2 regions of the Ideonella flava genome follow, and region 2 is predicted to be linked to the other one. Evidence: riboswitches for the same ligand, from Rfam matches in the RefSeq annotation. Region 2 holds a riboswitch; the other holds the start of a gene.
What was found. Region 2 has a riboswitch for thiamine pyrophosphate ahead of thiC (phosphomethylpyrimidine synthase ThiC). Riboswitches for the same ligand answer to the same signal wherever they lie in the genome.

Region 1 (14,045 bases), on a different contig from region 2:
CGGGCTGGTCATAGGCCGCGCGGATGCGGTCGGACAGGCGCTTGCGCGCCTCCCCCGTGAGCACGTGCACCCGCCAGGGCTGGGTGTTGGTGCCGGACGGCGCGCGCGACGCCACGGCCAGGATCTGCTCTATGGTCTGGCGCGGCACCGGCGTGGGCAGGAAAGCCCGGATGGAGCGGCGGCTGGTGATGGCCGCATCGACGGCGGCAACCGCCGCCTCGGACGGTACGGAGTTCGATGTCATGGCATTCACCCTCGCAGTGGTTGCAGGGCCGCTCGCAGGGCCTCGGGCAGTGACACAGGCCGGCGGGTCTGGCGATCGACATAGACGTGGACGAAATGACCCGCCGCGGCGCACTGGGCGTCGCCCGCGGCGAACAGCCCGATCTCGTAGCGGACACTCGAATGGCCCACCTGGGCCACCCGCAAGCCGGCCTCGACGGCCTGGGGGAAGGCCAGCGGCGCGTAGTAGTTGCAATGCGTCTCGACGACCAGGCCGATCACCGGGCTGGTCTCTATCTGCAAGGCACCGGCCTCGATGAGAAAGCCGTTCACCGCCGTGTCGAAGAAGCTGTAGTAGACGACGTTGTTGACGTGGCCGTAGGCGTCGTTGTCCATCCAGCGCGTGCTGATCGGTCGGAACGCCGGGTAGCTACCACGCTCCGGAGCTTGGGGTCGGGTGGGGGCTGGAGCGGCGGCGTCTACGGTCATGCAGGCGATTGTTCCATCGCCTGCCAGGCGCGCCAGCTTTCAGCCGCCAGCGCGAGCGTGTGTGCCTGGATGGCTACCGTCTCGTGGATGTCACGACCGTAGCCGCCCGCCATGCTGAGCGCGACGGGAATGCCGCGCTCGCGCAAGGCGGTCAGCACGCGACGGTCGCGTTCGGCGAGGCCGGGGGCACTCAGCTTGAGCCGCCCGAGGCGGTCGTTCTCATGGGGATCGGCTCCCGCCAGGTAGAAGGCCAGGCCCGGCTGACGACCCTCGTGGTGACGCCAGATCGCCTGCATGGCCTGGTCGAGCGCGCCGAGGTAGGACTCGTCACGACAGCCGTCGGGCAGTTCGACGTCCAGGTCGCTGGCAGCCTTGCGGAACGGAAAGTTGCGCTCGCCGTGCATGGAGAAGGTGAACACCGTGGGGTCCTCGGCAAAGATGGCCGCCGTGCCGTTGCCCTGATGGACGTCCAGATCGATGACCAGCACGCGCAACAACGCCCGGTGCTTCCGGTGCCATTCGGCCTGCATCAGGCGAGCGGCCACCGCCACGTCGTTGAAGACGCAATAGCCGGAGCCCTTTTCCGCGCTGGCATGGTGGGTGCCGCCGGCGAGGTTGGCCGACACGCCCTGGGCCAGGGCCGTGCGGGCTGCAGCGATCGTGGCGCCCACCGACCGGCGGGCCCGTTCGGCCATCCTGGCAGACCACGGAAAGCCGATTTCGCGCTGCGCCGCCGGGCTCAGCAAGCCTTCGAGCACCGCGCTGACATAGACGGGCTCGTGCGCCAGGGCGAGTTCGCCCTCCGTGGCGGCCGGGGCCTCCGCCAGTTCCACGGCCGTGGCCAGCTCCGCGGCGACCCGCTCGCGCAGCAGGCGGTACTTCGGCATAGGGAACCGGTGACCCTCGGGCAGCGGCAGGACGAAAAGGTCGGACGTGTACGCCAGCATCATGGTGCGACGCAATTTGCCACAGCGCCGTCACCAGGAAGGTCTAGGCTGATATCCCTAGACTTTGCTGCAGTGCAACAAAACAGCTTGCAATGCTGCTCTGGGCGCCTATACTTCGAGTCATGTTGCAGCGCACCATAGATGTTGGAAGGGCTGCAGTCCCGTGTTGTTCCTCACCATCCCTCTGGAGAAATTTATGCTGACCGCTGAACAAGTCCTCGCCGCTCAAAAGGCCAACGTCGAAACCCTGTTCGACCTGACCAACAAGGCCTTCGAAGGCGTCGAGAAGCTCGTCGAGCTGAACCTGCAAGTCGCCAAGGCTTCGCTGGGCGAAGTCGCCGAGACCGCCAAGGCCACCCTGGCTGTCAAGGATGCGCAAGAGCTGCTGTCCCTGCAAGCCGGCCTGCTGCAACCGGCCGCCGAAAAGGCCGCTGCCTACAGCCGCCACCTGTACGACATCGCCGCTTCGACCAACGCCGAAGTGACCAAGATCGCCGAAACCCAGCTGGCCGACGCCCAGAAGAAGTTCATGGCCGGCGTCGACACCGCGGTGAAGAACGCCCCGGCCGGCACCGAGAGCGCGGTTGCCCTGGTGAAGTCCGCCATCTCGGCCGCCAACAACGCCTACGAAAGCGCCCACAAGGCCGCCAAGCAGGCTGCTGAAGTCGCCGAAGCCAACTTCCAGGCCGTGACCACCACCGCCGTCAAGGCCGCCCAGTCGGCTCCGAAGGCCACGCGCCGCGCCGCCGCCTGATCCTGGTCAGACGAGCAAAACCGAAGGCCTGAGGCGCCAAGGCCGCCGAGGAGCACGCGAAGGCCAGTTCACGGTGACGGAACTTCCGTCGCGTGCCGGTTATCTCTCATGGGCCGCGCCTGCTGAGTGGCGCGGCCTTCATGGAAGGTTGTCTCCTCGGTACCTCTTGAAAGATTGGCTTTCCAGGTACCTTCCGACCCGGCCATCCGCAAGGATGGGCCGGGTTTTTTTCGTGATGTGCTGGCTCAGCGGGTGAGCGTAGCGATCCGCTGACGCAGCTGAGGCAATGCCGCCAGGGCAGCTTCCCGCCCCGACTGGACGGCCTTCATGCGGGCCGTGAAGTCGGCGCCGGACACACCCGCCAGGGTCGGTCTGAGGACCACGTCCGCATCCTTGAGCTCCAGGCGGTTGATGCTGCGGCCCATGATCGCGAAGGTCTGCAGCAGCATGCGCAAGGCGTCGCCTGTCCCGTTGCCGTCCGGAGGGGTGGATATGTCCACCGCGATCACCAATTCGGCTCCCATCTGCCTCGCGAAGCGCACGGGCACGGGCGAAACCAGGCCGCCGTCCACATATTCGTGGGTGCCGATCCGCACGGGCTGGAACACCGCCGGCACCGCGCTGGACGCCCGGACCGCCGCACCGACATCGCCGCGCTGGAACAGGATCGGCTGTCCGTCGGACAGGTCCGTGGCCACGATGCCCAGCGGCAGCCTCATCTGTTCTATCGTCAGGCCGCTCGTCTGGGCGCGCACGTAGCGGGCCAGCGCCTCGCCGCGGATCAGGCCACGGCCGGGAAAGGACCAGTCGGTCAGGCCGGACTCGTCCATGGACTGCGCGAGGCTGCCCATCTCCACGCCGCTCTTGCCCGAGGCGTACAGAGCCGCCACCAGGCTGCCGGCAGAGGTTCCGACCACCAGGTCCGGCCGTATCCCGTTCTCCTCCAGGACCTGGATGACCCCGATGTGGGCGAATCCGCGTGCGGCGCCGCCGCCCAGCGCCAGGCCGATGCGGGGCGGCCGTGGCGGCGCAGGGGGGTTGCTCGGCGGCTGTGGCGCCACAACCGGCGGCTCTGTCACCGCGTGGTGAGGCGGCACGGGAGCCGTGGTCTGGCAGGCCGTCAACGGGCCGGCCGCGGCCAGGGCCCAGAACAGATGGGTGCAGCACTTCCGGCGACGCTCGAAAAAGCCGGCTTTAGATTCAGATGGAATATTCAAGTGAAATTTGTGTTCTTTCCAAGCATATGAGGGATCCGTAGAGTCCCCACCAAGCCGCATAAGCGGCAAAGCTTTTTCGACTTTCACATGTACCAGTACACCTCTTTCGACCGCCAGTTTGTCCGCCAACGGGCCGCGCAGTTTCGTGATCAGCTCGAGCGCAACCTGGCCGGCGAGCTGACGGACGACGACTTCCGCCCGCTCAGGTTGCAGAACGGCTGGTACATCCAGCGCCACGCGCCGATGCTGCGTGTGGCGGTCCCTTATGGTGAATTGTCGTCGCGCCAACTGCGCCAGCTGGCCCGCATCGGCCGCGAACTCGATCGGGGCGTCGGTCATTTCACGACCCGCCAGAACATTCAATACAACTGGATTCCGCTGCCGCGTTCGGCGGATGCCATGGACCTGCTGGCGGATGTCGACATGCACGGCATCCAGACTTCCGGCAACTGCATCCGCAACATCACCAGCGATGTCTTTGCAGGCATCGCCCCCGACGAGATCGTCGATCCCCGCCCGTATTGCGAGATCCTGCGCCAGTGGAGCTCGCTGCATCCGGAGTTCGCCTTCCTGCCGCGCAAGTTCAAGATCGCCGTGAGTGGCACGGTGGAGGACCGGGCCGCCATAGCGTGGCATGACGTGGGCCTTCAGCTGGTGAAGAACGAGGCCGGCGAAGTCGGTTTCGAGGTCTACGTGGGGGGCGGCATGGGCCGCACCCCGGTCATCGGCACGGTCGTCAATGCCTTTGTGCCCTGGCAGGAGATCCTGGTCTACATAGAAGCGATCGTCCGCGTCTACAACCGGTTCGGCCGACGCGACAACGCCTACAAGGCGCGGATCAAGATCCTGGTCAAGGCCGAGGGTCAGAAGTTCATCGACGCGGTCAACGCCGAGTTCACCAAGATCCTGGAGCAGGATGCCGACGGCCGTGACCACATCATCCCGGTGTCCGAACTGGAGCGCGTGGCACGGCACTTCGAACTGCCCGCCGGCGTGCGCCCGGCCACCAACGGCTTCGACCCCCACCGCACGGGCCCCGCTCCCACCGCGTTCCTGCGCTGGATGGAACGCAACGTGCACGCCCACAAGATTCCCGGCTATCGCGCCGTGACCCTGTCGCTCAAGCGCGCGGGGCAGGCCCCCGGGGACGTGACGTCCAGCCAGATGGAGGCGGCCGCCACCATTGCAGACCGCTATTCGCTGGGCGAGCTGCGTGTCTCGCACGAGCAGAACCTGGTGCTTCCCTGGGTCCGCGAGGCCGATCTCTTCTCGGTCTGGCACGCAGCCAAGGAAGCCGGCTTTGCCACCCCCAACATCGGCCTCCTGACGGACATGATCGCCTGCCCGGGGGGAGATTTCTGCGCCCTGGCGAACGCCCGCTCCATCCCGGTCGCTGCCAGCATCAGCGAGCGCTTCGACGATCTCGACGCCCTTTACGACCTCGGGAACATCGACCTGCACATCAGCGGCTGCATGAACTCCTGCGGCCACCACCACACCGGCCACATCGGCATCCTGGGCGTCGACAAGGACGGCGCCGAGTGGTACCAGGTCTCGATCGGCGGCTCCGACGGTTCGACTCAGAGTGGTGCCGCCACGCCGGGCAAGGTGATCGGCCCCTCCTTCTCGGCCGACGAGGTGCCCGACGTGGTGGAGGCGTTGATCGATGTCTTCCGTCGAGAGCGTGCCGCCGGCGAGCTCTTCATCGACACGGCTCGCCGCCTTGGCGTGGCGCCCTTCCGCGCCGCGGCCGACGCGGTTCGCCATGAGACTGCCGTGGCCCCCGTCAAGGCAGTCGCGGCCGCCGAAGCTGTGGAGGCCGTGTGATGAGCCAGTTCCCGATGAACTTCGTGAAGCCCGCGCACGATCCCTGGCGCGCCGTCGTCGGCGAATTCGGCCCGACACCGATTCCGCCTGTGGCCCCGTACAGCCTCCTGACGGCCGAGCAGTGGCAGGCGGTGCGCAACACCTGGCCTGCGGACGTGCCGGTCGGCATCACCTTGGCCAACACGGCGGATGTCGAGGATCTGACCGACGACCTTGCCCGCTTCTCGCTGGTGGCGCTGCAGTTCCCCAAGTGGATAGACGGCCGCGCGTACAGCCAGGCCCGCGTCCTGCGCGCCCGCCTTCGATATGCCGGCGAGATCCGTGCGACCGGAGACGTGGTTGTCGACATGCTCCCGCTGCTGGCCCGCACCGGCTTCGATGCGGTCCAGTTGCGCGATGGCCAGAGCGAGTCCAGTGCCCGCCGGGCACTGACGCTGGTCACCGACTTCTATCAGGGCGACGTGCACCAGCCGCGCCCGCTGTTCGCGAGGGTTCCGGCATGAGCGCCCAGCAGTCTTCCCTGTCCTTCCTCCCCACGGCAGCCGCATCTAGCGCCATCTCCTTGTACGCCCGGCACACCGAGGGCTACGAGGAGCGCGTCGAGGCCACCATCGCCCAGTTGCGCGAAGCGGCTTCGGCCCATCCTGAGTCGATCGTCCAGGCTACCAGCCTGGGCGCCGAGGACATGGTGCTGACCGACCTCATTGCTCGCCTCGGCCTGCCGATCGCCATCGGCACGCTGCAGACCGGCAAGCTGCACGCCGAAACGCTGGCACTCATCCCCGCCATCGAGCAGCGCTACGGCCTCGCGGTGGAGGTGTATGCCCCCCGCGAGGAGTCGGTCGTGCATTTCGTCCGCCGCCACGGCGAGGAGGCGATGTACCAGAGCATCGATCTGCGCAAGAATTGCTGCGAGATCCGCAAGCTCGAACCGCTGTCGCGCATGCTCGATGGACGCGAGGCCTGGGTCACCGGGCTGCGACGCGAGCAATCGGCGAACCGCGGCGGCGTGCCGCTGCGCGAGGTCGAAGCCAACGGCCGGATCAAGTTCAACCCGCTCGCCGACTGGACCTGGAACGACATCTGGCATTACATCGCCACCCACGACGTGCCCCACAACGCACTGCACGACCAGTTCATGCCGAGCATCGGCTGCGCACCTTGCACGCGCGCGATTGCCGTGGGTGAGGAGTTCCGTGCCGGCCGCTGGTGGTGGGAGGATGAGAAAGCCAAGGAGTGTGGCCTGCACGCCGTCCAGACGGATCGCCACGCCGCCAGTGGCGAGGCGGTCGCCGCCTGATCTTCCGGGGAATGCTGCTTGAGTGCCGGGCACGTCATCTTCATCGGCGCCGGCCCGGGGGCAGCGGATCTGATCACGCTGCGTGGCGCCCGCGCCTTGGCCCGCGCCAGCGTGGTGCTCTACGACGCGCTGACCGATCCGGCGCTGCGCGAGTTCGCTCCCGCCGCTGAATGGGTCGATGTGGGCAAGCGCGGCTTTTCCGCCTCCACAGGCCAGGACCGCATCAACGTGCTGCTGGTCCAGTACGCGTCGACCGGCGCGATCGTCGCCCGCCTGAAGGGCGGAGACCCGAGCGTCTTCGGCCGCCTGGAGGAAGAGCAGCAGGCACTGGCAGAGGCCGGCATCACGAGCGAGGTCATCCCGGGGGTGACCTCCGCACTCGCGGCCGCAGCCGCTTCCTCACGCCCGCTGACTCGTCGCGGCGACGGCCGCAGCGTGGCGCTGACGACGGCCATGACGCAGGAGCGGGAGCTGAACGCAGGTCGCCGCGCCGACACCGAGGTGTTCTACATGGCAGGACGCCAGCTTGCGATGCTGGCGCGCCGCTTGGCCGAGGCGGGCTGGCCGGCCGACACGCCGGTCTGCGTGGTCTCGCGGGCCGGTTGGCCGGACCAGATCGTCAGCGATCACGACGTGGGCACCTTGCCGACGGCCTGCCTCGTGCACTCGGGCCGGCCGGCGGTGGTCACCGTCGGCGTGGGCGCCCGCCCGGTCCTGCAGCGGGCCAGTCCGGCCGGTGTACGCGCGGGCGACGAGCCCGCGGCCAGTGAGGGCGATCCCGCCGCCGCCTTCACCAGGCCTTAAAATTCATCGCTTTGCTTCGGCTCGCATTGGCGTGAGCCGAGGCCTTCGCGCCCCGAGGGGCCCGATCTTCTCGAACTTCCCACTGCCACCGCCACCCATGACCCACGTCGTCACCGAAGCCTGCATCCGCTGCAAGTACACCGACTGCGTCGACGTCTGCCCAGTCGATTGCTTCCGCGAAGGCCCCAACTTCCTGGCCATCGATCCCGACGAGTGCATCGACTGCGCGGTGTGCATCCCCGAGTGCCCGGTCAACGCGATCCTCCCGGAGGAGGACGTGTCGGCCGACCAGCAGAAATTCATCGCCTTGAACGCCGAGCTTGCGAAGGGCTGGCCGAGCATCACCAAGCGCAAGCCGGCCCTGCCGGATGCCGATGAGTGGAAGGACCGCAAGGACAAGCTCGACCAGCTCGTCCGCTGAGTCGACCGCCCCGGCCGAACCGCCCGCCTGGCGCCAGCCACGCGGGCTTTTCTTTGACCGCCGAGAGGGCGTACGACCCGCCTGCGCGGCGATAATCCCGTCGCCGCGGGGTCATGACGACGCCGTGGCGCATCCGCTAGGGGTGTCGGGCTGCCCTGCTGCCGCCCGACTGAGAGACACCCTTCGAACCTGATTGAGGTAATCCTCGCGCAGGGAAGCAGCTCAAGACGGCCGCGTGCGACTGAACTGCGCGCGAAGCCTCCTTCCGAACTTGCCGACCTGCCATCGACTTGTCGAGTCCGAGATGGCATCGAACCTTCTTTCCCCTTTCCTCGCGCGCAGGTTCCCCTTGCGCACGGTCACGCTCGCGGCGGTGAGTGCCTGCGGCAGCGCGCACGCGGTCGAGCAGATCACCATCACAGGTCGCCCGGTGCCGGCGCTGGCAGGCGTGGCGGGTTTCGGCGACGTGCCGGCCGCCAAGGCACCGTTCCAGACGCTCACGCTGACCGGCGCCAGTCTCGCCGACGCCGGCATCGAATCGCTGGCGGGGGTGACCGCCCTGGATGCGAGCGTCGCGGACTCCTACAACTCTCCGGGCTACTGGAGCACTTTGACCATCCGCGGCTTCACGCTGGACAACAACCACAACGTGCAGCGCGACGGCCTGCCCATTAGCGCGGAGACCGCGCTCCTGCTCGACAACAAGGAGCGCATCGAGATCCTCAAAGGCACCAGTGGCGCCCAGGCGGGCACGAGCGCACCCGGGGGCCTCGTGAACCTCGTCTTGAAGCGCCCCCGAGGGGCCGACCAGTCCACGTTGTTCGTCGGATGGACGGAGCGCGGGAGCTGGAAGGCTGCTGTCGACGTGGAACGCCAGCTGGGGGGAAGCGATGCACTTGGCTTGCGGCTGAACGCTGCCACGGAGTCGCTGGAGCCGGTGCTGCGTGACGCCAAGGGCCAGCGAAGTCTCCTGGCACTGTCGGCCGCTGCCCGATTCGGCCCTGGCGAGCGTCTGGACGCCGAGATCGAGCTCAGCCATCAATCGCAACCCAGCATGCCGGGCTACAGCATGCTGGGCCCGCGTGTTCCCTCGGCACGCGAGATCGACCCGCGGACGAATCTGAACAACCAGAGCTGGTCGCTGCCGGTCGTCTTCGACGGCACGACCGCGAGCCTGCGCTGGACCCAGCGCCTGGGGGAGGACTGGCAGGTCGTGGCGGACGCCATGACCCAGCAGTTGCGCACCGACGACCGCATCGCCTTTCCTTTCGGCTGCAGCGCCGAGGGCCGCTACGACCGCTACTGCAGCGATGGTTCCTTCGACCTCTACGACTACCGCAGCGAACGGGAACGCCGCGAAAGCTTTGCCGGCGGGCTGCATCTCGATGGTCGCGGCACATGGGGCGGCATGGCGCACACGCTGTCCACCGGCGTGACGTGGAGCGACTTCCGCCTGCATCCGAACACGCAGGCCTACAACTGGGCCGGCGTGGGCCGCATCGATGGCAGCGTCCAGGTGGATGCCGCTCCGCTACCGACGTATGAGGCTGATGGCCGGCACGAACAAAGCACGGAGCTCTACCTGCGCGACCATGTCGAGCTGGGGGCCAGGACGGACCTGTGGCTGGGCCTTCGCCACAGCCAGCTGCAGCGCGGTTATGACCAGTCCTTCACCACGCCATGGGTCGCCCTCAGCCATCAGATCGACGGTTCATTGATGGTCTACGGAAGTTGGGGCGAGGGCGTGGAAAGCGCGGTCGTGCCAAGCCTTCGCACCTACACCAATGCCGGCCAGGTCCTCCCCGCCTTGCGCAGCAAGCAGGCGGAGCTCGGCCTGAAGCTGTCCCGCAAGGATTGGAGCGCCGGCCTCGCCGCGTTCGACATCCGTCGCCCGGCAACGAGCGACTTCGGCGTGTGTGACGACGCCGATGGCAGTTGCACACGAGGCATCGATGGCGGGGCCCACCATCTCGGCGTGGAAGCGACCGCCGAAGGGAGATGGGGCACCTTTGGCCTGCAAGGCAGCGCGATGTGGCTGCGAGCGCGGCGCGAAGGCGCGGAGAACCCCGACTTGAACGGACTGGTGCCTGCCAATGTCGCGCAGCGCAGTGTTCGCATGGCGGCAAGCTGGCAGCCTGAAGCCCTGCCCGGCTTCACGGCCCAGGCCAGCCTGGACTACCAGGGTCCCCGCTTCGTGCTGCCCGACAACAGCGCGCGCATCCCCGGCTGGACCACCGTGGGGCTGAGCGCGCGCTATGCGGTGAACGCCTGGGGTCACCAATGGCAGGCCCGCGCCGGTGTCGACAATCTTTTCGACCGGCAGGGCTGGCGCGAGAGCCCATACCAGTTCAGCCACGTCTACCTGTATCCGTTGGAGCCACGCACCTTCCGCATGTCGTTGCAGGCCACCTTGTGAGACACCAAAAACTGTGTCTATAATCTGAGGCTTCACTTCCCCGATAGCTCAGTTGGTAGAGCGCCGGACTGTTAATCCGTAGGTCCCTGGTTCGAGCCCAGGTCGGGGAGCCAACTTAACGAGGTTGGGTCACGTGCCACCGCCCGGTGGTCCGCGTCCTCCAGATTCCGCCAAGCCCGCGGACAGGAGGAAGCAACTGTGATCCACACTTTCGCCGCCCTTAACAGCAAGGGCGGAGTCGGAAAAACCACTTTCCTCGCCAACCTTGGCGGCCTGCTGGCCGACATGGGGGCGCGGACACTGCTGGTCGACGCCGACCCTCAACCTTCCCTGACGAAGTACTTTGGCCTGGCCTATGAGGCGCCGCAGGGCTTGGTCGAGGTCGTCACCCAGGGCGTAGTCACCTCCGCCTGCATCTCCGGCACGTCGGTGCCGAACCTGGACCTGGTTCGCTCCAACGACGGTGACGCCAATCTCCAGCACTGGCTACACGGGCGTCCCGACGCCCGCAGCCGGCTCGCCCGCGCCCTCCAGAATCCGTACGTCCTGGAGCACTACGACTTCGTCCTGATCGACACGCAGGGCGCCATCGGCCCCCTGCAGACCGCGGCCGCCTTCGCCGCGGACACGCTGGTCTCTCCGCTTCCGCCCGACACCCCCTCGGTCCGCGAGTTTCGCAGCGGCACGCTGCGTGTGCTCCAGCGGCTGGAGCACGATGAGAGCGAGCCTCGCGCCCAGCTGGCGCCGATCCAAGCCGTCATCTGCAAGTTCGACTGCACTCGCAACGCCCGCCAGCTTCTGAGCGAGCTGCGCGCCGAGTTCGACGCAGGCGATCGCGTGACCATCCTGGACACGGTGATTCCCAATGCCGTCGCCTACAAAGATGCGTTCACCGCGCGCAGACCTGTCCATCAGATCAGCCGGCAAGGCGGCAGTCGCTTTCCTTCCGGCTACGAGGTTATGCACCGCCTCGTGTGGGAGCTGCAGCCCAACTTGTACGGCCACTTCGCGGGGCGCCTCACTGGCGATCCCGAAGAGGTCTTCGGCCCGCCCGAAGCCACTGAAGCCCAGGGAGGTGCCACGTGAACCCTCCAAAGAAGCGCGCCGGCTTCAACCCCCTCACCGATGGCCTGCCCATCACCATCTCCGTCGAGCAAGCCATGACCAACCTGGCCACTGCAAAGGAGCGCGCCGCACGCCGAAGCTCCCCCAACACGACGGCGCTGCGGCCGGCGGAGCCCACTGATGGGGCGTCGCCCTTTTCGCCCGCAGTCACTCGGGCACCGACCAAGGCAGAACGCGAAGCTGCCGAGTTCAAAGCGTCCTACGCGGTCGGCGACACCACTCCATCCAAGATCGACCTTCGCAAGGATTTGCCGGGTCCGATGCTGCTGAAGTCGACCGAGATTGTCCGGTACGACCACAACCCTCGCCTGTACGCCAACGAAAAGCGCGATGACATCCGGCAGAGCCTCCTGGCGAACGGGTTCCAGGGCACGCTGCAGGTGACGCGCAGGCACGCCGGCGAGCCGTACATGCTCGCGGCCGGCTCCAACACGACGCTGGACCTCCTGCAGGAGCTTTTTGAGCAGACCAGCAACGAGCGCTATCTGTGGGTCAACTGCATCTACCAACCCTACAAGAGTGAGACCGCCCTGCTTTCGCAGCACCTCGGCGAGAACCTGAACCGCGGAGATATGAAGTTCTGGGAGGTTGCGATTGGAATGGTTGAACTGCTGCGCTTGATTGAGCAGGAGCGACGCCAGAAAGGGAACGACGCGCCAATGGCTGTGCGTGAGGCCAGCGAGGAGCTCGCAGCACGCGGCCTGAAGGCCGACAAGTCGATGGTCACCATCTGGCGATTTGCCGTCAATCGCCTAGCTCCCCTCGGGGCGGGGACAGCGCTGCTGACTGCTCGTGGTGTCAACAACGTGCTGCAACCCCGATTGAACGCGCTAGCTTCCCTCGCTACTCGATTCGACTGTCCTGAGGACTCATTTTGGAACTCTATCGTGGCCGCTGCGTTGCGCGGGTACGCGACGGCTTTGCCTAGTGGTGACGCTTTCGATGTGAACGCTCTCGCAGACTCAGTGGAATCGGCCTTTTCCGTCAAGGTTGGCGAGTCAACGGAGAGCGTCCGCCAAATGCTCTCGATCCTGAAGCTGAACTCCAAGGTGACGCTCGCAGAGCTTCGCCAGCCCTCGCCTAACCTCATAGCCGGGGGCCGCGCCTCCAGCAGCGCCCGGCCTGAAGAGCCCATCCCTGAGAGCCGAGGCGCTCGAGAAGATGCGCCGCCCGCCGCGCACCAGAGACCGCTGAATCTGACGGCGTCGATCGATGCCAAAGGCGGCTCCGCCCCAGCAGCACCTGCCGGACCGCCCGTCGAGCAAAGGCAGCCACCCCCTCGCACCCCTGCGTTGCCTGGCACCCCGTGCTCATCGGTCGGCCCATTGTTCGATCGCCACCAAGGCGACGCCGTTGACCCGCTAGGCGCATTGCACTCGGCCGTCGACGAACTGCTGGCAACGGCGGGCCTGAGCGACACCGTGCGATGGCATGACGCCATGCCGTTGGGCTTCTACCTGGAGCTGCCAGACCGCGAGGCCCACAAGCGCAAGAAGGTGCAGATCGGCAGCGCGGAGGACCAGGCGCGAACGATCAAGACGGCCGTCTGGTGGTCCCTGACGACCATCTCCGGCCAATGGTTCGAAGGCGTGGTCGACTGCATCGACCACAACAGCGCCTTCTACCGGACCTACTCGGTGGAGACCCACGATTCGCCTCTAGACGGCACGGACATCGAACCCGTGCGTCCGGAGGTAGAGGACCTGCTGATGACCCGCGTGTCGCCGGGGGTGATCAGGCCTGCGATGGCCCAGCTTCGTGTCGTCGAAGACTTGGCCGCAATGGTGATGGAGAAGCTGCCCGAGCGCTGGGAGCTAATGCAAAAGCTCTTGCACTCGAACAGCCCCTACTGATGGATTGCCCGCAAGAGGCAGGACAAGCCCGCAAGAGGCAAGTTGGAGACAAGCCCCCATGACCACTGGAGGGTACCCGTGGTGAGCGATTCAAAGCAATCGTCAACCGATCGCCGAAGCCGCACCAAGCGGCTCGGCTTGACGCTGTGATCGACGTGTTCGCACCGGAGGAGAGATCGTGATTGGAAACGCCAGCGAAGGCCCGAACGGCCATCCGCCTCTAACGCTTCGAGATCCCGCCGCTCAGATGTTCGCGCTTACGCGCCTGATCGCGGCCTTGGAAGGTTCGGATCAGCAGATCCTGGACCAGATGCTCAACGCTGGTATGACGCCGGAGCTGCTCCAGCGGCTACGGTCTATGCCGCTTGCCGAGGCCTGGCGCTTTGCCGTCGGTCAGTGCGGCCTGGGGATTGCTGTGGATACCCAGGCCATGCAGGCACAGTTCCAGCGCATGGACCGCAACAAAGCGGACCGGGAGGCCCTGGAGTACCTGGTTCGCAACGGCGCATCTCCGCGTCTGCTGACGCAGCTCTTCGCGCTGTCGCAGTCGGACGCCAGGCGCCTGCGGCGCGTCCTGGCGCCCGACGTGGCCACCGGCGGCCGACCCAGACTGCCGCCGGACGACATGAGGCCGGCCATCGAGTCGGCCTGGATCGAACTGGAGACACAG
Region 2 (14,045 bases):
CGCCGCCGCTGCTGGTCCTGAGCCACCCAGTGGACAGGGAACTGCTGTCCGCACTGTGTGTGCAGACGGGGGTGAAGATCGTCGCCCAGCACCAGCCCCGCGAGCAGCGGCGGATCTGGCTGGACATGGCGGTGAAGGGTTGCGAGCTGGCACTGGCACGTCTGCTCTCCGAGGAGGGCTCGCAACGGGAACGCACGCGGGCGATGGTCGATGCGCTGGACCTCGCCATCGACGATCTCGACACATTCCGTGTCGAATGTTTCGACATCAGCCACACGGCCGGCGAGGCTACCCAGGCAAGCTGCGTGGTCTATGAAAACCATCGCATGCAGAACGCGCAGTACCGGCGATTCAACATCGAGGGCGTGACCGGCGGCGACGACTACGCCGCGATGAAGCAGGTGCTCACCCGGCGCTATGCCAAGTTGGCAGAGCTCGCCAGCGCCGAGGGGCCGCAGCCGACAGTGCCCGGGGCCAAGGCGAGGCTGCCGGACCTGGTGCTGGTCGACGGCGGGCGAGGGCAGGTCGCGATGGCCCGTGAGGTCTTCGGCGAGCTCGGCCTGGACCTGTCGCTGATCGCCGGTGTCGAAAAGGGCGAGGGACGCAAGGTCGGTCTCGAGGAGCTCGTCTTCGCCGATGGCCGCGACAAGCTTTCGCTGCCGCCCGACTCCGCCGCGCTGATGCTCATCGCGCAGATCCGCGACGAGGCGCACCGCTTCGCCATCACCGGCATGCGCGCCAAGCGTGCCAGTGTTCGCACCGGCGGCAGCCGGCTCGAGGACATCGCCGGCGTCGGACCAAAAAAGCGCGCGAAACTGCTGCAGCGCTTCGGTGGTGTCCGCGGCGTGACCGCGGCGAGCGTTGATGACCTGGCCACCGTGGAAGGCATCTCGAAGGAATTGGCAGAGGACATCTATCGTGCGTTGCATTGACGAGAACAAGGACGACACCAGCGCCAGGGGCACGCCCGCCTCGACCCGCGCCACACCCTGGGCCGGCATCGCGCTTCTGTGCGCGATGGTGCTGCCTGCCGGCTGGATCGCCGGCTGCGCCACCCGCGAGCCGGCGCCTGCCGTCCCCGCGCCACCGCCCGCCCGGCCTTTGCCCCCCGCCGCCACGCGGCCGGTGACGCCCGCTCCCGGAGCCGCACGCAACTGGGACGAGTTCCGGCTGCGCGCGGCGCAGCGCCTCGTCGATGCCAACCCGACCATCACGTATACCGGCCGGGTGCCCGAGCCCCTGCTCGCGATCCCCGTGCTGTCGGTCGAGTTGCATGCGGACGGCAGCATCGCCCGCATCGACGTCATGCGCTATCCCAGCCAGGCCAAGGACACGACGCAGATCGCGATCGACGCGGTGCGGCGCGCGGCGCCCTTCGGCGATGTCTCACGCCTGCCCAAGCCCTGGAAGTACGTCGAGACATTTCTCTTCGACGAAGACCGCAAGTTCAAGCCGGTCACGCTGGACCGCTAGCGCGCCAGGCCGGGCCCGCGCGCATTCGCGGGCAGAATGCGCCCCATCATGTTCTTCACCGTCCCGACGCTGCTGACCTGGGCCCGCATCGTGGCGATCCCGTTGATCGTCGCGGTGTTCTACCTGCCGCTGCAGGACGGGACGCGCAATCTCGTGGCAACGGTGATGTTCGTGGCCTTCGCCCTGACCGACTGGCTCGACGGCTACCTCGCGCGCAAGCTCAATCAGACCTCGGCCTTCGGAGCCTTCCTCGATCCGGTGGCCGACAAGTTCCTCGTCTGCGCTTCGCTGCTGGTCCTGGTGCATCTGCACCGGGTCGACGTGCTGATCGCGCTGGTCATCATCGGACGGGAGATCGCCATTTCTTCGCTGCGTGAATGGATGGCCCAGATCGGCGCATCGCGCAGCGTGGCGGTCCACATGCTGGGCAAGCTCAAGACCACGCTGCAGTTGGTCGCCATCCCTTTCCTGTTGTTCGATGGCCGCCTTTTCGGCTTGATCGATACGCATCTGTGGGGCACCTGGCTCATCATCCTGGCCACCGTGCTGACCATCTGGTCGATGGTCTACTACCTGCAAAAAGCCCTGCCGGAAATTCGCGCGAAGGCCCGCTAGTTGGCGCGAATCTCGAGACGCGCTTCACGCTGCGCGGCGGCTCCGCCACCCGGTCATCTCGGGGTTTACACATAGAATCCGCCCGCGTGCTTGACACCGCCAAGGCCCAAGGCTGTAATGAATTTTCGCCCTCGAAAAACGGGCGTTCAGCAGTCGTCGCAAGCCGCTTAGAAGTCACCACTGCAACAACACCGCAGAACCACCGCGAAAGCGCCGAGAGAGAGGGGTACCCACGTGAACAAGGCCGAGTTGATCGAACACATTGCGCGCCAGGCCGATATTTCCAAGGCAGCGGCCACGCGGGCACTGGAGGCCGTGATCGGTGGGGTGAAAGTCACGCTGAAGAAGGGTGGCAGCGTATCGATCGTCGGTTTCGGCACCTTCGCCGTCACCAAGCGCGCGGCCCGCACCGGCCGCAACCCGCGCACCGGCGCGGCGATCAAGATCAAGTCGGCCAAGGTGCCGAAGTTCCGTCCCGGCAAGGGCCTGAAGGATGCGTTGAACTGATACCCGGGTGCTTAGCTCAGTTGGTAGAGCGGCGCCCTTACAAGGCGTAGGTCGGGGGTTCGAGCCCCTCAGCACCCACCACCGCCGGCCTCGGCCGGCAACCCGCAGGCCACAGGGCGGGCATTGATTAGAATCCCGCGCGGCGTGCGCAAGCGATGACCAAGGCGAACCCCGGTTCGCCTTTTCCGTTTCTATGTCCGCGGCGCCGCTCTTCGAGGCTCATTCCCATGTTTGATTTCGTCCGTAAGCACACCAAGCTGCTGCAGTTCATCCTGGTGCTGCTGATCTTCCCGTCCTTCGTGGTGTTCGGGATCCAGGGCTACTCGCGGTTCACCGATCCGAGCAATGCCACCGTGGCCAAGGTGGCCGGCGGCGACATCAAGCAGTCCGAGCTCGACCAGGCCCACCGCCAGCAGGTCGAGCGCATGCGCCAGCAGATGCCAGGCGTGGACGTCAAGCTGTTCGACACGCCGGAGATGAGGCGGCGCACGCTCGATGAGCTCATCAAGGACCGGGTGATGCGAACCGCAGCGGTGAAGGAGAACCTGGTCATCACCAACGACAGGCTGCAGCACATCTTCGCGACCGATCCGCAGTTCGCGTCGATCCGCCTGCCCGACGGCAGCGTCAACAAGGAATTCCTGGCCGCGCGCGGCATGAGCTCGGCCATGTTCGCCGAGCAGTTGCGCGACGACCTCGCCACGCGGCAGGTGACGCAAGGCGTCAGCGGCTCGCTGGTCGCCGGCAAGACGGCCCTCGGGTCTGCCCTGAACGCCCTGCTGGAACGCCGTGAGGTCCAGCTTCAGCGCTTCGACGCCAAGGACTACCTGGCCAAGGTCAACCCCAGCGACGCGGACCTGGAGGCCTACTACAAGCAGCACCAGGCCGACTTCCACACCAACGAGGAAGCCCGCATCGAGTATGTCGTGCTCGACCTGGAAGCGATGAAGAAGCAGGTCAGCCTCAACGAGGAAGACCTGCGCAAGTACTACGAGCAGAACATCAGCCGCTACACCGCGGCCGAGGAACGCCACGCCGCGCACATCCTGGTCAACGCGCCGAAGGACATGCCCGAGGCCGATCGAGCCAAGGCCAAGGCCAAGGCCGAGGCGCTGCTCGCCGAGGCACGCAAGAACCCGGCAGGTTTTGCGGAACTGGCCAAGAAGAACTCGGATGACAAGGGTTCGGCGGCCAACGGGGGCGACCTCGACTTCTTCGGCCGCGGCGCGATGGTCAAGCCCTTCGAGGACGCGGCCTTCTCGATGAAGCCCGGCGAGATCAGCAACCTGGTGGAGTCGGAATTCGGCTACCACATCATCAAGCTGCTGGAAGCGCGTGGCGGCGAGAAGAAGAGCTTCGAGTCGGTACGCCCGGAGATCGTCGAAGCCATCAGCAAGCCCAAGGCCCAGGAGCTGTTCGCCGCCGCCGCCGAGCAGTTCACCAACACGGTGTACGAGCAGCCCGACAGCCTGCAGCCGGTGATCGACAAGCTCAAGCTTGCCCCGCAGCAGGCCACGGTGCAGCGGACGCCGGCTCCGGGCGCGGCCGGGCCGCTGGCATCCCCCAAGCTCCTGGATGCCATCTTCTCGACCGATGCGATCAAGAACAAGCGCAACACCGAGGCGGTCGAGACGGGCGCCAACCAGCTGGTCTCGGCCCGCGTCGTCGAGCACCACCCGGAGCGCATCCTGCCGCTGGCCGAGGTCCGTGACCGCGTGCTGGCCGAGGTGAAGTCGCAGCAGGCCGCGGCTGCCGCCAAGAAGGATGGCGAAGCCCGCGTCGCCGCGCTCAAGCAGAACGCCAGCGAGGCGTTGCCGCAGACCGTGCAACTGTCGCGCACCAAGCCTGAAGGGCAGGGCCGGCAGGTGATCGATGCGGTGCTGCGGGCCGACATCACCAAGGGTCCCGCCGTGATCGGCATCGACCTCGGCAAGGAAGGCTACGTGGCCGCGAAGGTGGTCAAGCGGGTCGACCGGCCGGCCGATGATCCGGACAACGAGCGCGCCCAGCCCTACGTGGCCCAGGCGCTCTCGGCCGCCGAGGGGGCCGCCTACTACGATGCCCTCAAGCGCCGCTACAAGGTGGATATCAAGGCCGCAGCGACGGCGGCCGAAGCGGCTTCCGCCGCCTCCAAGTGAACTCCCGCGGGAGGGCCCGAGTCTGAGGCTATAATCTTTGGCTCACGGTGGTGGCTGTAGCTCAGTTGGTAGAGTCCCAGATTGTGATTCTGGTTGTCGTGGGTTCGAGTCCCATCAGCCACCCCACCGAACAGTGACGCAAGGCAACGCCTTCTCGTCATCGACAAGCGGCCCTTCGGGGCCGTTTTTCGTTTCAGGCCCGCGCTGTCGAAATCCGGTCAATCCGCCGCCGGTTCATTGACAGCGCCAATGCCGGGCGCAGAGAATGCGCCCCTGCTCCGGGGTGCATGCATGGTGCGTGCTGAGACGGTTGATCCGAACCCGCGAACTTGAACCGGTTAGTACCGGCGTAAGAAGAGCCGTCGATCCTTCAGGACACGGGCACCGTCTCTCGGTGCACCTGTCGCGGGGCGACCTTCGGAGCAAACCGCCTGCTGCGAAGGACCGCCGATGAACGCCCCTGAAAGACTCGACGAGCTGCTGTCGCTGACGCGCGCGCCGTTTCCCGCCTCCCGCAAGATCCACCTCACCGGTTCGCGTGCAGACTTGCGCGTGCCGGTGCGCGAGGTGAGCCTCACCAACGGCGAGACGGTGACGCTGTACGACACCTCGGGTCCGTACACCGACCCGTCCGTGGCCATCGACGTGCGCCGTGGACTGCCCGGCTTGCGCAGCGGGTGGATCGCCGAGCGTGGCGACACCGAACCCTACGACGGCCGCGCGCCCCAGGCGCTCGACGACGGCGCCCGCAACGCCGAGCGGGTTGCCGACAGCCTCGCCGCCCTGCGCGCCGAAGCTGCAGCACTGCAGCGAGCACCCCGCCGCGCGAAGAGCGGGTCCAACGTCACCCAGATGCACTACGCCAGGCGCGGCATCGTGACCCCCGAGATGGAGTACGTCGCCCTGCGCGAGAACGGGCGCCGCGAGTGGATGGCCAGCTACCTGGGCGACGCCAAACGCGAGCAGCGCCGTGCCGGCAATCCAATGGGCGCCGTGCTGCCGCGCGGCCTCATCACGCCCGAGTTCGTGCGCGACGAGGTGGCGCGCGGCCGGGCCATCATCCCGGCCAACATCAACCACCCGGAAATCGAGCCGATGGCGATCGGGCGCAATTTCCTGGTCAAGATCAACGCCAACATTGGCAACTCGGCCGTCACCTCCAGCATCGAGGAGGAGGTCGAGAAGCTCGTGTGGTCCATCCGCTGGGGTGCGGACACGGTGATGGATCTTTCCACCGGCCGCCACATCCACACGACGCGCGACTGGATCGTGCGCAACTCGCCGGTGCCCATCGGCACGGTCCCGATCTACCAGGCGCTGGAGAAGGTGGGCGGCGTCGCCGAGGACCTGACCTGGACCATCTTCCGCGACACGCTGATCGAGCAGGCCGAGCAGGGGGTGGACTACTTCACCATCCATGCCGGCGTGCGGCTGCCCTTCATCCACCTCACGGCGGACCGCGTCACCGGCATCGTCTCGCGCGGCGGCTCCATCATGGCCAAGTGGTGCATCGCGCACCACCAGGAGAGCTTCCTCTACACGCACTTCGAAGAGATCTGCGAGATCATGAAGGCGTACGACGTGAGCTTCTCGCTGGGCGATGGCCTGCGTCCTGGCTGCGCCTCCGATGCGAACGACGAAGCCCAGTTCGCCGAGCTGCGCACGCTGGGCGAGTTGACGCAAGTGGCCTGGAAGCACGACGTGCAGACCATGATCGAAGGCCCGGGCCACGTGCCGATGCACATGATCCAGTCCAACATGGACGAGCAGCTCAAGCACTGCCACGAGGCGCCGTTCTACACGCTGGGCCCGTTGACGATAGACATAGCGCCCGGCTACGACCACATCGCCAGCGCCATCGGCGCCGCGATGATCGGCTGGATGGGCACGGCGATGCTGTGCTACGTCACGCCCAAGGAGCACCTGGGCCTGCCCGACCGGGACGACGTCAAGCAGGGGATCATCGCGTACAAGATCGCCGCCCACGCGGCCGATGTGGCCAAGGGCCATCCGGGCTCGCGTGCGCGCGACGACGCGCTGTCCAAGGCCCGCTTCGAGTTCCGCTGGACCGACCAGTTCAACCTCAGCCTGGATCCGGACACCGCCCGTGACTTCCACGACGAGACGTTGCCCAAGGACAGCAGCAAGGTGGCGCACTTCTGCTCGATGTGCGGCCCGAAGTTCTGTTCGATGAAGATCACGCAGGAGGTGCGCGACTACGCCGCCACGCTGGGCGTGAACGAGGCCGAGGCGCTGGGACGGGGCATGCAGGCCAAGTCGGGCGAGTTCCGCGCCGCCGGGGGCGAGATCTACATCCCGATCCAGACCGACCACGCCGACAAGGCCTGACGCGGTGACCGGGATGCATGTGGGCATCGCGGGCGCCGGCCTGCTCGGGCGGCTCGTGGCCTGGCGGTTGGCGCGCAGCGGCTGCCGGGTCGAGGTGTTCGATCCCGCCGAAGGCCCAGAACCGTGCTTCGATGGGCAAGGCGCGGCCGCATTCACCGCGGCCGGGCTGCTGAGCCCGCTGGCGGAGCGAGACGTGGGCAGCGACCGCGTCGCCGATCTCGGCTGGCGGTCGATCGCGTTGTGGCGGGACATCGTGCGCGCGTTGCCGGGCGAGCCGTACTTCCGGGATGGCGGCAGCCTGCTCCTGGCCCACCGCGGCGACATGGGCACCGCGCAACGCATGCTGGCGCGACTGCCGTCGGACGATGAGGCGCGGGCGCCGGTCGCCTTGACGGCTGCCGACCTGGCGAAGCTGGAGCCGGCCGTGCATGGCGTGCCCCACGCCTGGCTGCTGCCCGGCGAGGGGCAGATCGACACCGTCCACACGATGCGGGCCCTGCTCGACGGCGCACCGGCGGTGGAGTGGCACTGGGGCGCGGGTGTCGAAGGCCTGCAGCCCGGTCGCCTGGTGGTCGACGGCTGTACGCGGTGCCACGACGTGGTGTTCGACGTCCGGGGCCTGGGGGCGCGGCCCGACCTGCCCGTGCGAGGCGTTCGCGGCGAGACGGTGTGGCTGCACGCGCCGGCCCATGGCCTCACACGGCCGCTGCGGCTGCTGCATCCGCGCCATCGCATCTACATCGCACCTCGGCCCGGCGACGTGCTGGTGATCGGTGCGAGCGAGATCGAGAGCGAGGACCGCAGCGAGGTCTCGCTGAAGACCTCGGTCGAGCTGATGACGGCTGCGTACAGCGTGCTGCCGGCCCTGCAGGAGGCCCGCGTCCTGCGGCTCGACCGCAACCTGCGGCCGGCCTTGCCCGACAACGAGCCTCACGTCGAGACCCGGCCCGGCCTGGTGCGGATCATCGGCCTGTTCCGGCACGGCTGGCTGATCGCGCCGGCCCTCGTCGACGATGCGCTGCGCGAGATGGAGCTGGCATGACCGATCCGAATGACGCCGACATCCTGCTCAACGGCGTGCCTGTCGACCAGGCAGAAGGCCTGAGCCTGGCCGAGTTGCTGGCGCGCCTGGGCGAGCCGCCCGACGCGGTGGCCACCGCACTGAACGGCAGTTTCGTCGCCCGCGATCGGCGAGGCGAGCATCGGCTGGCGCGCGGCGACCGCATCAACCTGTTCAAAGCCATCGTCGGAGGATGACGAGATGACGATCGAAGCGAAGCCGTGGGCCGTCTACGGCGCCTCGTTGAAGAGCCGGTTCCTGCTCGGCAGCGCGGGCTATCCCTCGCCGCAGGTCTTGCGCGAAGCCATCGCCTCGGCCGGTGCGCAGGTGGTCACCGTCGGCCTGAAGCGAGCCTTGTCGGGCGAGGCCGGCGACAACGGCTTCGTCGGCATGGTGCGGGCGAGCGGCGTGCACCTGCTGCCCAACACCGCCGGCTGCCGTACGGCGCGCGAGGCCGTGGTGCTCGCTCACATGGCCCGCGAGTTGTACGGCACGCGCTGGATCAAGCTCGAGGTCACCGGCGACGAGCACACGCTGCAGCCGGACCCGTGGGAGCTGCTGGAAGCAGCAGCGCAGCTCTCGCGTGAAGGCTTCCAGGTCTTCCCCTACTGCACCGACGACCTGGTCGCCTGCCGGCGCCTGCTGGATGCCGGTTGCGAAGTGCTGATGCCCTGGGGCGCGCCCATTGGTTCGGGCCAGGGCCTGCTCAACCCCTACGCGCTTCGCACGCTGCGCGAGCGGCTGCCTGGCGTGCCGTTGATCGTCGATGCGGGCATAGGGGCGCCGCACCATGCCGCGCGGGCGATGGAGCTGGGCTTCGATGGCGTGTTGCTGAATTCGGCCGTCGCGCAAGCGCGCGAGCCGGTGCGGATGGCCGCGGCGTTCGCCCAGGCCATCAACGCGGGGCGGCTGGGTTACGAGGCCGGCGTGATGGCACCGCAGGACATGGCCGTGCCCAGCACGCCGGTCGCCGACGGGCCGGTGCTGATCGGATGAGAGCCATGAACCTGCCCATCGTCTGGAGCATCGCCGGCACCGACTCGGGCGGCGGGGCAGGCCTGTCCGCCGACCAGCGCGCCGCTGAAGCGTTCGGCGTCCACCTGTGTCCCGTGGTCGCTGGCGTCACCTCGCAGAACAGCGTGGCCGTCCATCAGGTGCGGCCCGTACCGCCCGAATGGCTGGACGAGCAGCTGGCGGCCCTCGCGGCCGACATGCCGCCCGCGGCCATCAAGTGCGGCCTGCTCGGCAGCGCCGACAACCTTCGCGTACTCGTCCGCTGGTTGGACCGCCTGCGGGCCGACCACGGGCCCGTCCCGCTCATCGTCGACCCGGTGCTCGGTGCCAGCACCGGTCGCACCTTCGCCGACGCTGCCTTGTTGGCCGCCTACCGTGACGAGCTGCTGCCTCGCACGACGCTGCTGTCGCCCAATCGGCGCGAGGCGGCCCGGCTGCTGGGACAGACGGTCGACGATGCCGACCACACCGCGTCGCCCGCGCTGGCCCGCGCACTGCAGCAGCGAGGCGTCCAGGCGGTGGCGATCACCGGCGGCGACAGCGCCGACCTCGAAGGCCGGGTCCTCGACTGGATCGCCACGCCCCAGGCGGCCGGCTGGCTGGCCGCGTCGCGCATCGCTACCCCGCACCACCATGGCACCGGCTGCACCTTCGCCACCAGTGCCGCGGCGGCGATGGCGCTGGGCCATGTGGCGGCGGATGCGCTGGTGCTGGCCAAGATGTCGACATCGCACGCGCTGCGCCATGCGAGCGCGGCCGGGCAGGGCGCGGGCCCCGTGCGTGCGCGCCCGGGCTTCGGGCTCGAGCCTTCGCTGATGCCGAGCTTGTCATGGGGCGAAGAGCCGGTGTTCGCGGACTTCGAAGCCCAGGCGCCCGCCGAGCCGCTCGGCCTGTACGCCATCGTGGAAAGCGCCGCCCGCGTCCGCGAGGTGCTTGCCGCCGGCGTGCGAACGGTGCAGTTGCGCATCAAGGCCGATTCGGCCGGGACGACCGACCTGCGCGAGCAGATCGCCGCGAGCGTGCGCGATTGCCGAGATGCAGGCGCCGAGCTCTTCGTCAACGATCACTGGGCGCTGGCGGTCGAGCTCGGTTCACCCGGGGTTCACCTCGGCCAGGAGGATCTGCTCGAGCTCGGCGAATCCGGCCGCGCAGCGCTGGCCGCCAGCAAGGTGGCACTGGGCATCAGCTCGCACAGCCTCTGGGAACTGGCCAGGGCACGCGCCGTGGCCCCGCGCTACATCGCTTGCGGGCCGGTGTGGCCGACGCTGACCAAGGCCATGCCGTGGGTTCCGCAAGGGCTGGACAACCTGCGCTGGTGGTCTCGCATGGCGGGCCATCCCGTCGTGGCCATCGGCGGCATCCTGACGACCGAGCAGGCTGAACTGGCAGCCGCCTGTGGCCCGGACGGCGTGTGCGTGGTGCGTGGTTTGAGCGAAGACCCGGATGTCACCGTGCCGGCTTTTCAACGGGCCATCGCGGCGGGGCGCCGGGCCCCGTGCGAACCGCCGCCGTCCCTGCCGCACCCGATGCTCGGCAGGATGGGGTAGGGCGGCGGGTCAGACCTTGTCGGTCGGCAGGCCCTCTTCGTCGATGGAGTGGGCCTCCTTGCGGGGCCCGGTCTGCTTGGCCCGCTGGGCCAGGCGGAGGTAGAAGGCGGCGACCTCGTGCAAGTCCTGCTCGTTCAGGTCCTCGATACCGATCATCCGGTTGCTGGCGAAGCGGCTGGAGGCCAGCAGCTCATCCAGCTTGAGGTGCATTGCCACGCTGTCCTTGTTCTGGCTCTGCTGGATGAGGAACACCATGAGGAAGGTCACGATGGTGGTGCCGGTGTTGATCACCAGCTGCCAGCCCTCCGAGAACCCGAACAGCGGGCCCACGAGGGCCCAGCCTAGAACGATGATCAGCGCGAAGCAGAAGGCGGCCGGCGAACCCGCCCAGCGCGTGATCAGCGTGGCGAAGCGGTCGAAAGCCCGCAGCAGCATCGTGTGCGCGCCGTAGGCCGGGCTGCCGCGGCTCGTGATGAGGCCCAGGGTGTCGACGTGCTCGCGTGGGGCGGGGTGGTCGTGGTCGGCTTGGCTCATGATGGCTTAGGACTCCAGGCTGTCGCGGCCCGCCATTAGCTTGTCCCGGCGCTCGCGAGGCCTGTGTAGGTCGACGTCCCGAGCCGGTGTAGGCCGAGCTCGTCAGCGGTCCCGCAAGAGCTCCGCCAGCGTGGCCCTGAGCCACGCGTTGCCTGCGTCCGCATGGAAGCGCTCGTGCCAGTGCTGCTTGACGGCGAATGGGGGGAGGGTGACGGGCGGCTCCAGCACGCGCACGTCCTCCTGGCGCGCCAGCGTGTCGCCCAGGCGCCGCGGCACGATGACCAGCAGCTCCGTCCGCGCGACCAGCCGCGCCACCCCCAGGAAACTCGGCACCTTCAGCACGACGCGCCGCTCCATCCCTTGCTGCGCGAGCAGCTTCTCGACGATGGCGTGGCCGGTGCCCGAGGTCGTCACGACGATGTGCCCTTCGGCCAGGAAGGCGCGCCGCGTCGGCTTCGTCCGGATGCGCGGATGGTCGCGTGCGGCGAGGCAGACGAAATCCTGCTGGAACAGCGTCTGCTGGTAGAAGCCCGCTTCAAGCTGCGGCATGAAGCCCACCGCCAGGTCGATCTCGCCGGATTCGAGCCGCCGCGGGCTTTCGGTGGAGATGTGCTCGGCCTCGACGATCACGCCTGGCGCCACGCGCCGCAGGCGGTTGACCAGCGTGGGCAGCACGACGACCTCGCTGATGTCGGTCATGCTGATGCGGAACTGCCGCTCGGCCGTGGCTGGATCGAAGCGCGGCCCGTGCGCCTCGACGAGCCGGTTCAACGTCTCCAGCGAGGCGAGCACGTCGGGATGGATCTGCCGGGCGTAGGGCGTGGGCTCCATGCCGCGCGAGGTGCGTGAGAACAGCTGGTCGCCGAAGTGGCGCCTCAGCTTGGCCAGCGCGATGCTGGCGTTGGCCTGCGCGATGCCCAGGCGCTCGGCGGCGCGCGAGACGCTCTGGGTCTTGTAGACCTCCACGAACACGTTGAGCCAGTCGATGTCGAGCTTGGCCATGGCGGCCCTCCTGGCCGGACATTATCAAGAAACGCAATTTGACGTATATCAACGATGGCGTTTACGAGATAGAGGCCCTTGCCCACACTGCGGCCCATCGAGTGGAAAGCAGGAGACAAGCAATGGCTTCGAACAGACGACAGCTGCCCATCCTGGTGGCCGGTGGCGGCATCGGTGGCATCGCGGCGGCCCTCGCGCTGGTGCGGCAGGGCTTCGACGTCAAGGTGCTGGAGCAGGCGGCGCAACTGGGCGAGATCGGCGCCGGCATCCAGCTGGGGCCCAATGCCTTCGCCGCCTTCGACGCCCTGGGCGTGGGGCCGCAGGCACGGGCCCGGGCCGTCTACACCGACGAGATGGTGATGCACGACGCGCTCGACGAGACGCTGGTCGGCCGCATCCCCACCGGCGAGGCATTTCGCCAGCGCTTCGGCAATCCCTATGCGGTGATCCACCGCGCTGACGTGCACCAGTCGCTGCTCGAAGGCGCGCAGCAGACCGACCGCATCCAGGTGGCCACCGGCACGTGTGTCCAGCGCATAGAGCAGGACGACGCCGGCGTCACGGTCATCGATGCCCAGGGCCAGGCGCACCGTGGCGCGGCGCTGATCGGCGCCGATGGCGTCAAGTCGGCGGTGCGGCGGCAGTACGTCGCCGACGAGCCTCGGGTGTCCGGCCATGTGGTCTACCGAGCGGTGATCGACCGCCGCGACTTCCCGGCCGACCTGCAGTGGAACGCCGCGAGCATCTGGGTCGGCCCGAACTGCCACCTCGTCCACTACCCGTTGCGCGGTGGTGAGCAGTACAACGTGGTCGTCACCTTCCACAGCCGCGAGAAGGAGGAGTGGAGCGTGCGCGAAGGCAACCGCGAGGAAGTGCGCAGCTATTTCGAAGGCATCTGCGCCCGGGCCCGCCAGCTGATAGACCTGCCCAAGGATTGGAAGCGCTGGGCCACCGCCGACCGCGAGCCCATAGGCCAATGGACCTTCGGCCGCGCCACGCTGCTGGGCGACGCCGCGCACCCGACGCTGCAGTACCTGGCCCAGGGGGCCTGCATGGCGCTGGAGGACGCGGTGACGCTGGGCGAGGCGCTGCGCGCCCACGACAACGAGCTGCAGCCCGCCTTCGCCCGCTACGAGCGCTCGCGCATCGCGCGCACCGCACGGGTGGTGCTGTCGGCCCGTGAGATGGGGCGCATCTTCCACGCCAAGGGCGTCGAGCGGCTGGTGCGCAACGAGCTGTGGAAGGGCCGTTCCCCAGAGCGCTTCTACGACGCCATGGAATGGCTCTACGGCTGGACGGCCGACACCTGCCTGGCCGACTGAAATCACGAAGGAGACGAACATGACGACCACCCTCGGCCGCCTCGAGGACCTGCCGCCGGACTATGTGCAGGCCCTGGCCCGGCAGAACCTCGTCCCGCTGTGGCCCAGCCTGCGCGCGCTGCTGCCGCCTGACAAGCCCCGGCCCGCCACGCGCGCCACCCACTGGTCGTACGAAGGCCTTCGCCCGCTGCTGCTGCAGGCCGGCGAGCTGACCCCGATCGAGAAGGCCGAGCGCCGCGTGCTGGTGCTGGCCAACCCCGGCCACGGGCTGGAGCGCATGCAGGCCAGCGCCGCGATCTACCTCGGCATGCAGCTGCTGCTGCCAGGCGAATGGGCGCCGGCTCATCGCCACACGCCGAACGCCGTTCGCATGGTGGTGGAAGGCGAGGGCGCCTACACCACGGTGGACGGCCGCAAGTGCCCCATGCAACGCGGCGACCTGATCCTCACGCCCACCGGCCTGTGGCACGAGCATGGCCACGAC

Region 1: another riboswitch for thiamine pyrophosphate. It lies ahead of ACS5PM_RS19380 (TonB-dependent siderophore receptor); the one in region 2 lies ahead of thiC (phosphomethylpyrimidine synthase ThiC).

Annotation. Positions count from the first base shown of each region.
Region 1 covers NZ_JBPZHD010000008.1:355,391-369,435, forward strand. The annotation lists gene ACS5PM_RS19330 (nitroreductase) at 1-244, opposite strand, end outside; gene ACS5PM_RS19335 (acyl-CoA thioesterase) at 250-711, opposite strand; gene ACS5PM_RS19340 (histone deacetylase family protein) at 708-1,658, opposite strand; gene ACS5PM_RS19345 (phasin family protein) at 1,855-2,412, shown strand; gene ACS5PM_RS19350 (patatin-like phospholipase family protein) at 2,658-3,509, opposite strand; gene ACS5PM_RS19355 (nitrite/sulfite reductase) at 3,717-5,456, shown strand; gene ACS5PM_RS19360 (DUF934 domain-containing protein) at 5,456-5,959, shown strand; gene ACS5PM_RS19365 (phosphoadenylyl-sulfate reductase) at 5,956-6,756, shown strand; gene cobA (uroporphyrinogen-III C-methyltransferase) at 6,775-7,560, shown strand; gene fdxA (ferredoxin FdxA) at 7,658-7,981, shown strand; TPP riboswitch at 8,110-8,214, shown strand; gene ACS5PM_RS19380 (TonB-dependent siderophore receptor) at 8,286-10,397, shown strand; tRNA gene ACS5PM_RS19385 (tRNA-Asn) at 10,435-10,510, shown strand; gene ACS5PM_RS19390 (ParA family protein) at 10,596-11,483, shown strand; gene ACS5PM_RS19395 (hypothetical protein) at 11,480-13,375, shown strand; gene ACS5PM_RS19400 (STY4526/YPO1902 family pathogenicity island replication protein) at 13,554-14,045, shown strand, end outside.
Region 2 covers NZ_JBPZHD010000001.1:616,199-630,243, reverse strand. The annotation lists gene uvrC (excinuclease ABC subunit UvrC) at 1-932, shown strand, start outside; gene ACS5PM_RS02795 (hypothetical protein) at 919-1,473, shown strand; gene pgsA (CDP-diacylglycerol--glycerol-3-phosphate 3-phosphatidyltransferase) at 1,522-2,088, shown strand; gene ACS5PM_RS02785 (HU family DNA-binding protein) at 2,323-2,595, shown strand; tRNA gene ACS5PM_RS02780 (tRNA-Val) at 2,601-2,676, shown strand; gene ACS5PM_RS02775 (SurA N-terminal domain-containing protein) at 2,751-4,733, shown strand; tRNA gene ACS5PM_RS02770 (tRNA-His) at 4,784-4,859, shown strand; TPP riboswitch at 5,003-5,106, shown strand; gene thiC (phosphomethylpyrimidine synthase ThiC) at 5,184-7,082, shown strand; gene ACS5PM_RS02760 (FAD-dependent oxidoreductase) at 7,096-8,124, shown strand; gene thiS (sulfur carrier protein ThiS) at 8,121-8,339, shown strand; gene ACS5PM_RS02750 (thiazole synthase) at 8,344-9,138, shown strand; gene ACS5PM_RS02745 (bifunctional hydroxymethylpyrimidine kinase/phosphomethylpyrimidine kinase) at 9,144-10,703, shown strand; gene ACS5PM_RS02740 (low affinity iron permease family protein) at 10,713-11,237, opposite strand; gene ACS5PM_RS02735 (LysR family transcriptional regulator) at 11,340-12,239, opposite strand; gene ACS5PM_RS02730 (3-hydroxybenzoate 6-monooxygenase) at 12,362-13,561, shown strand; gene ACS5PM_RS02725 (cupin domain-containing protein) at 13,581-14,045, shown strand, end outside.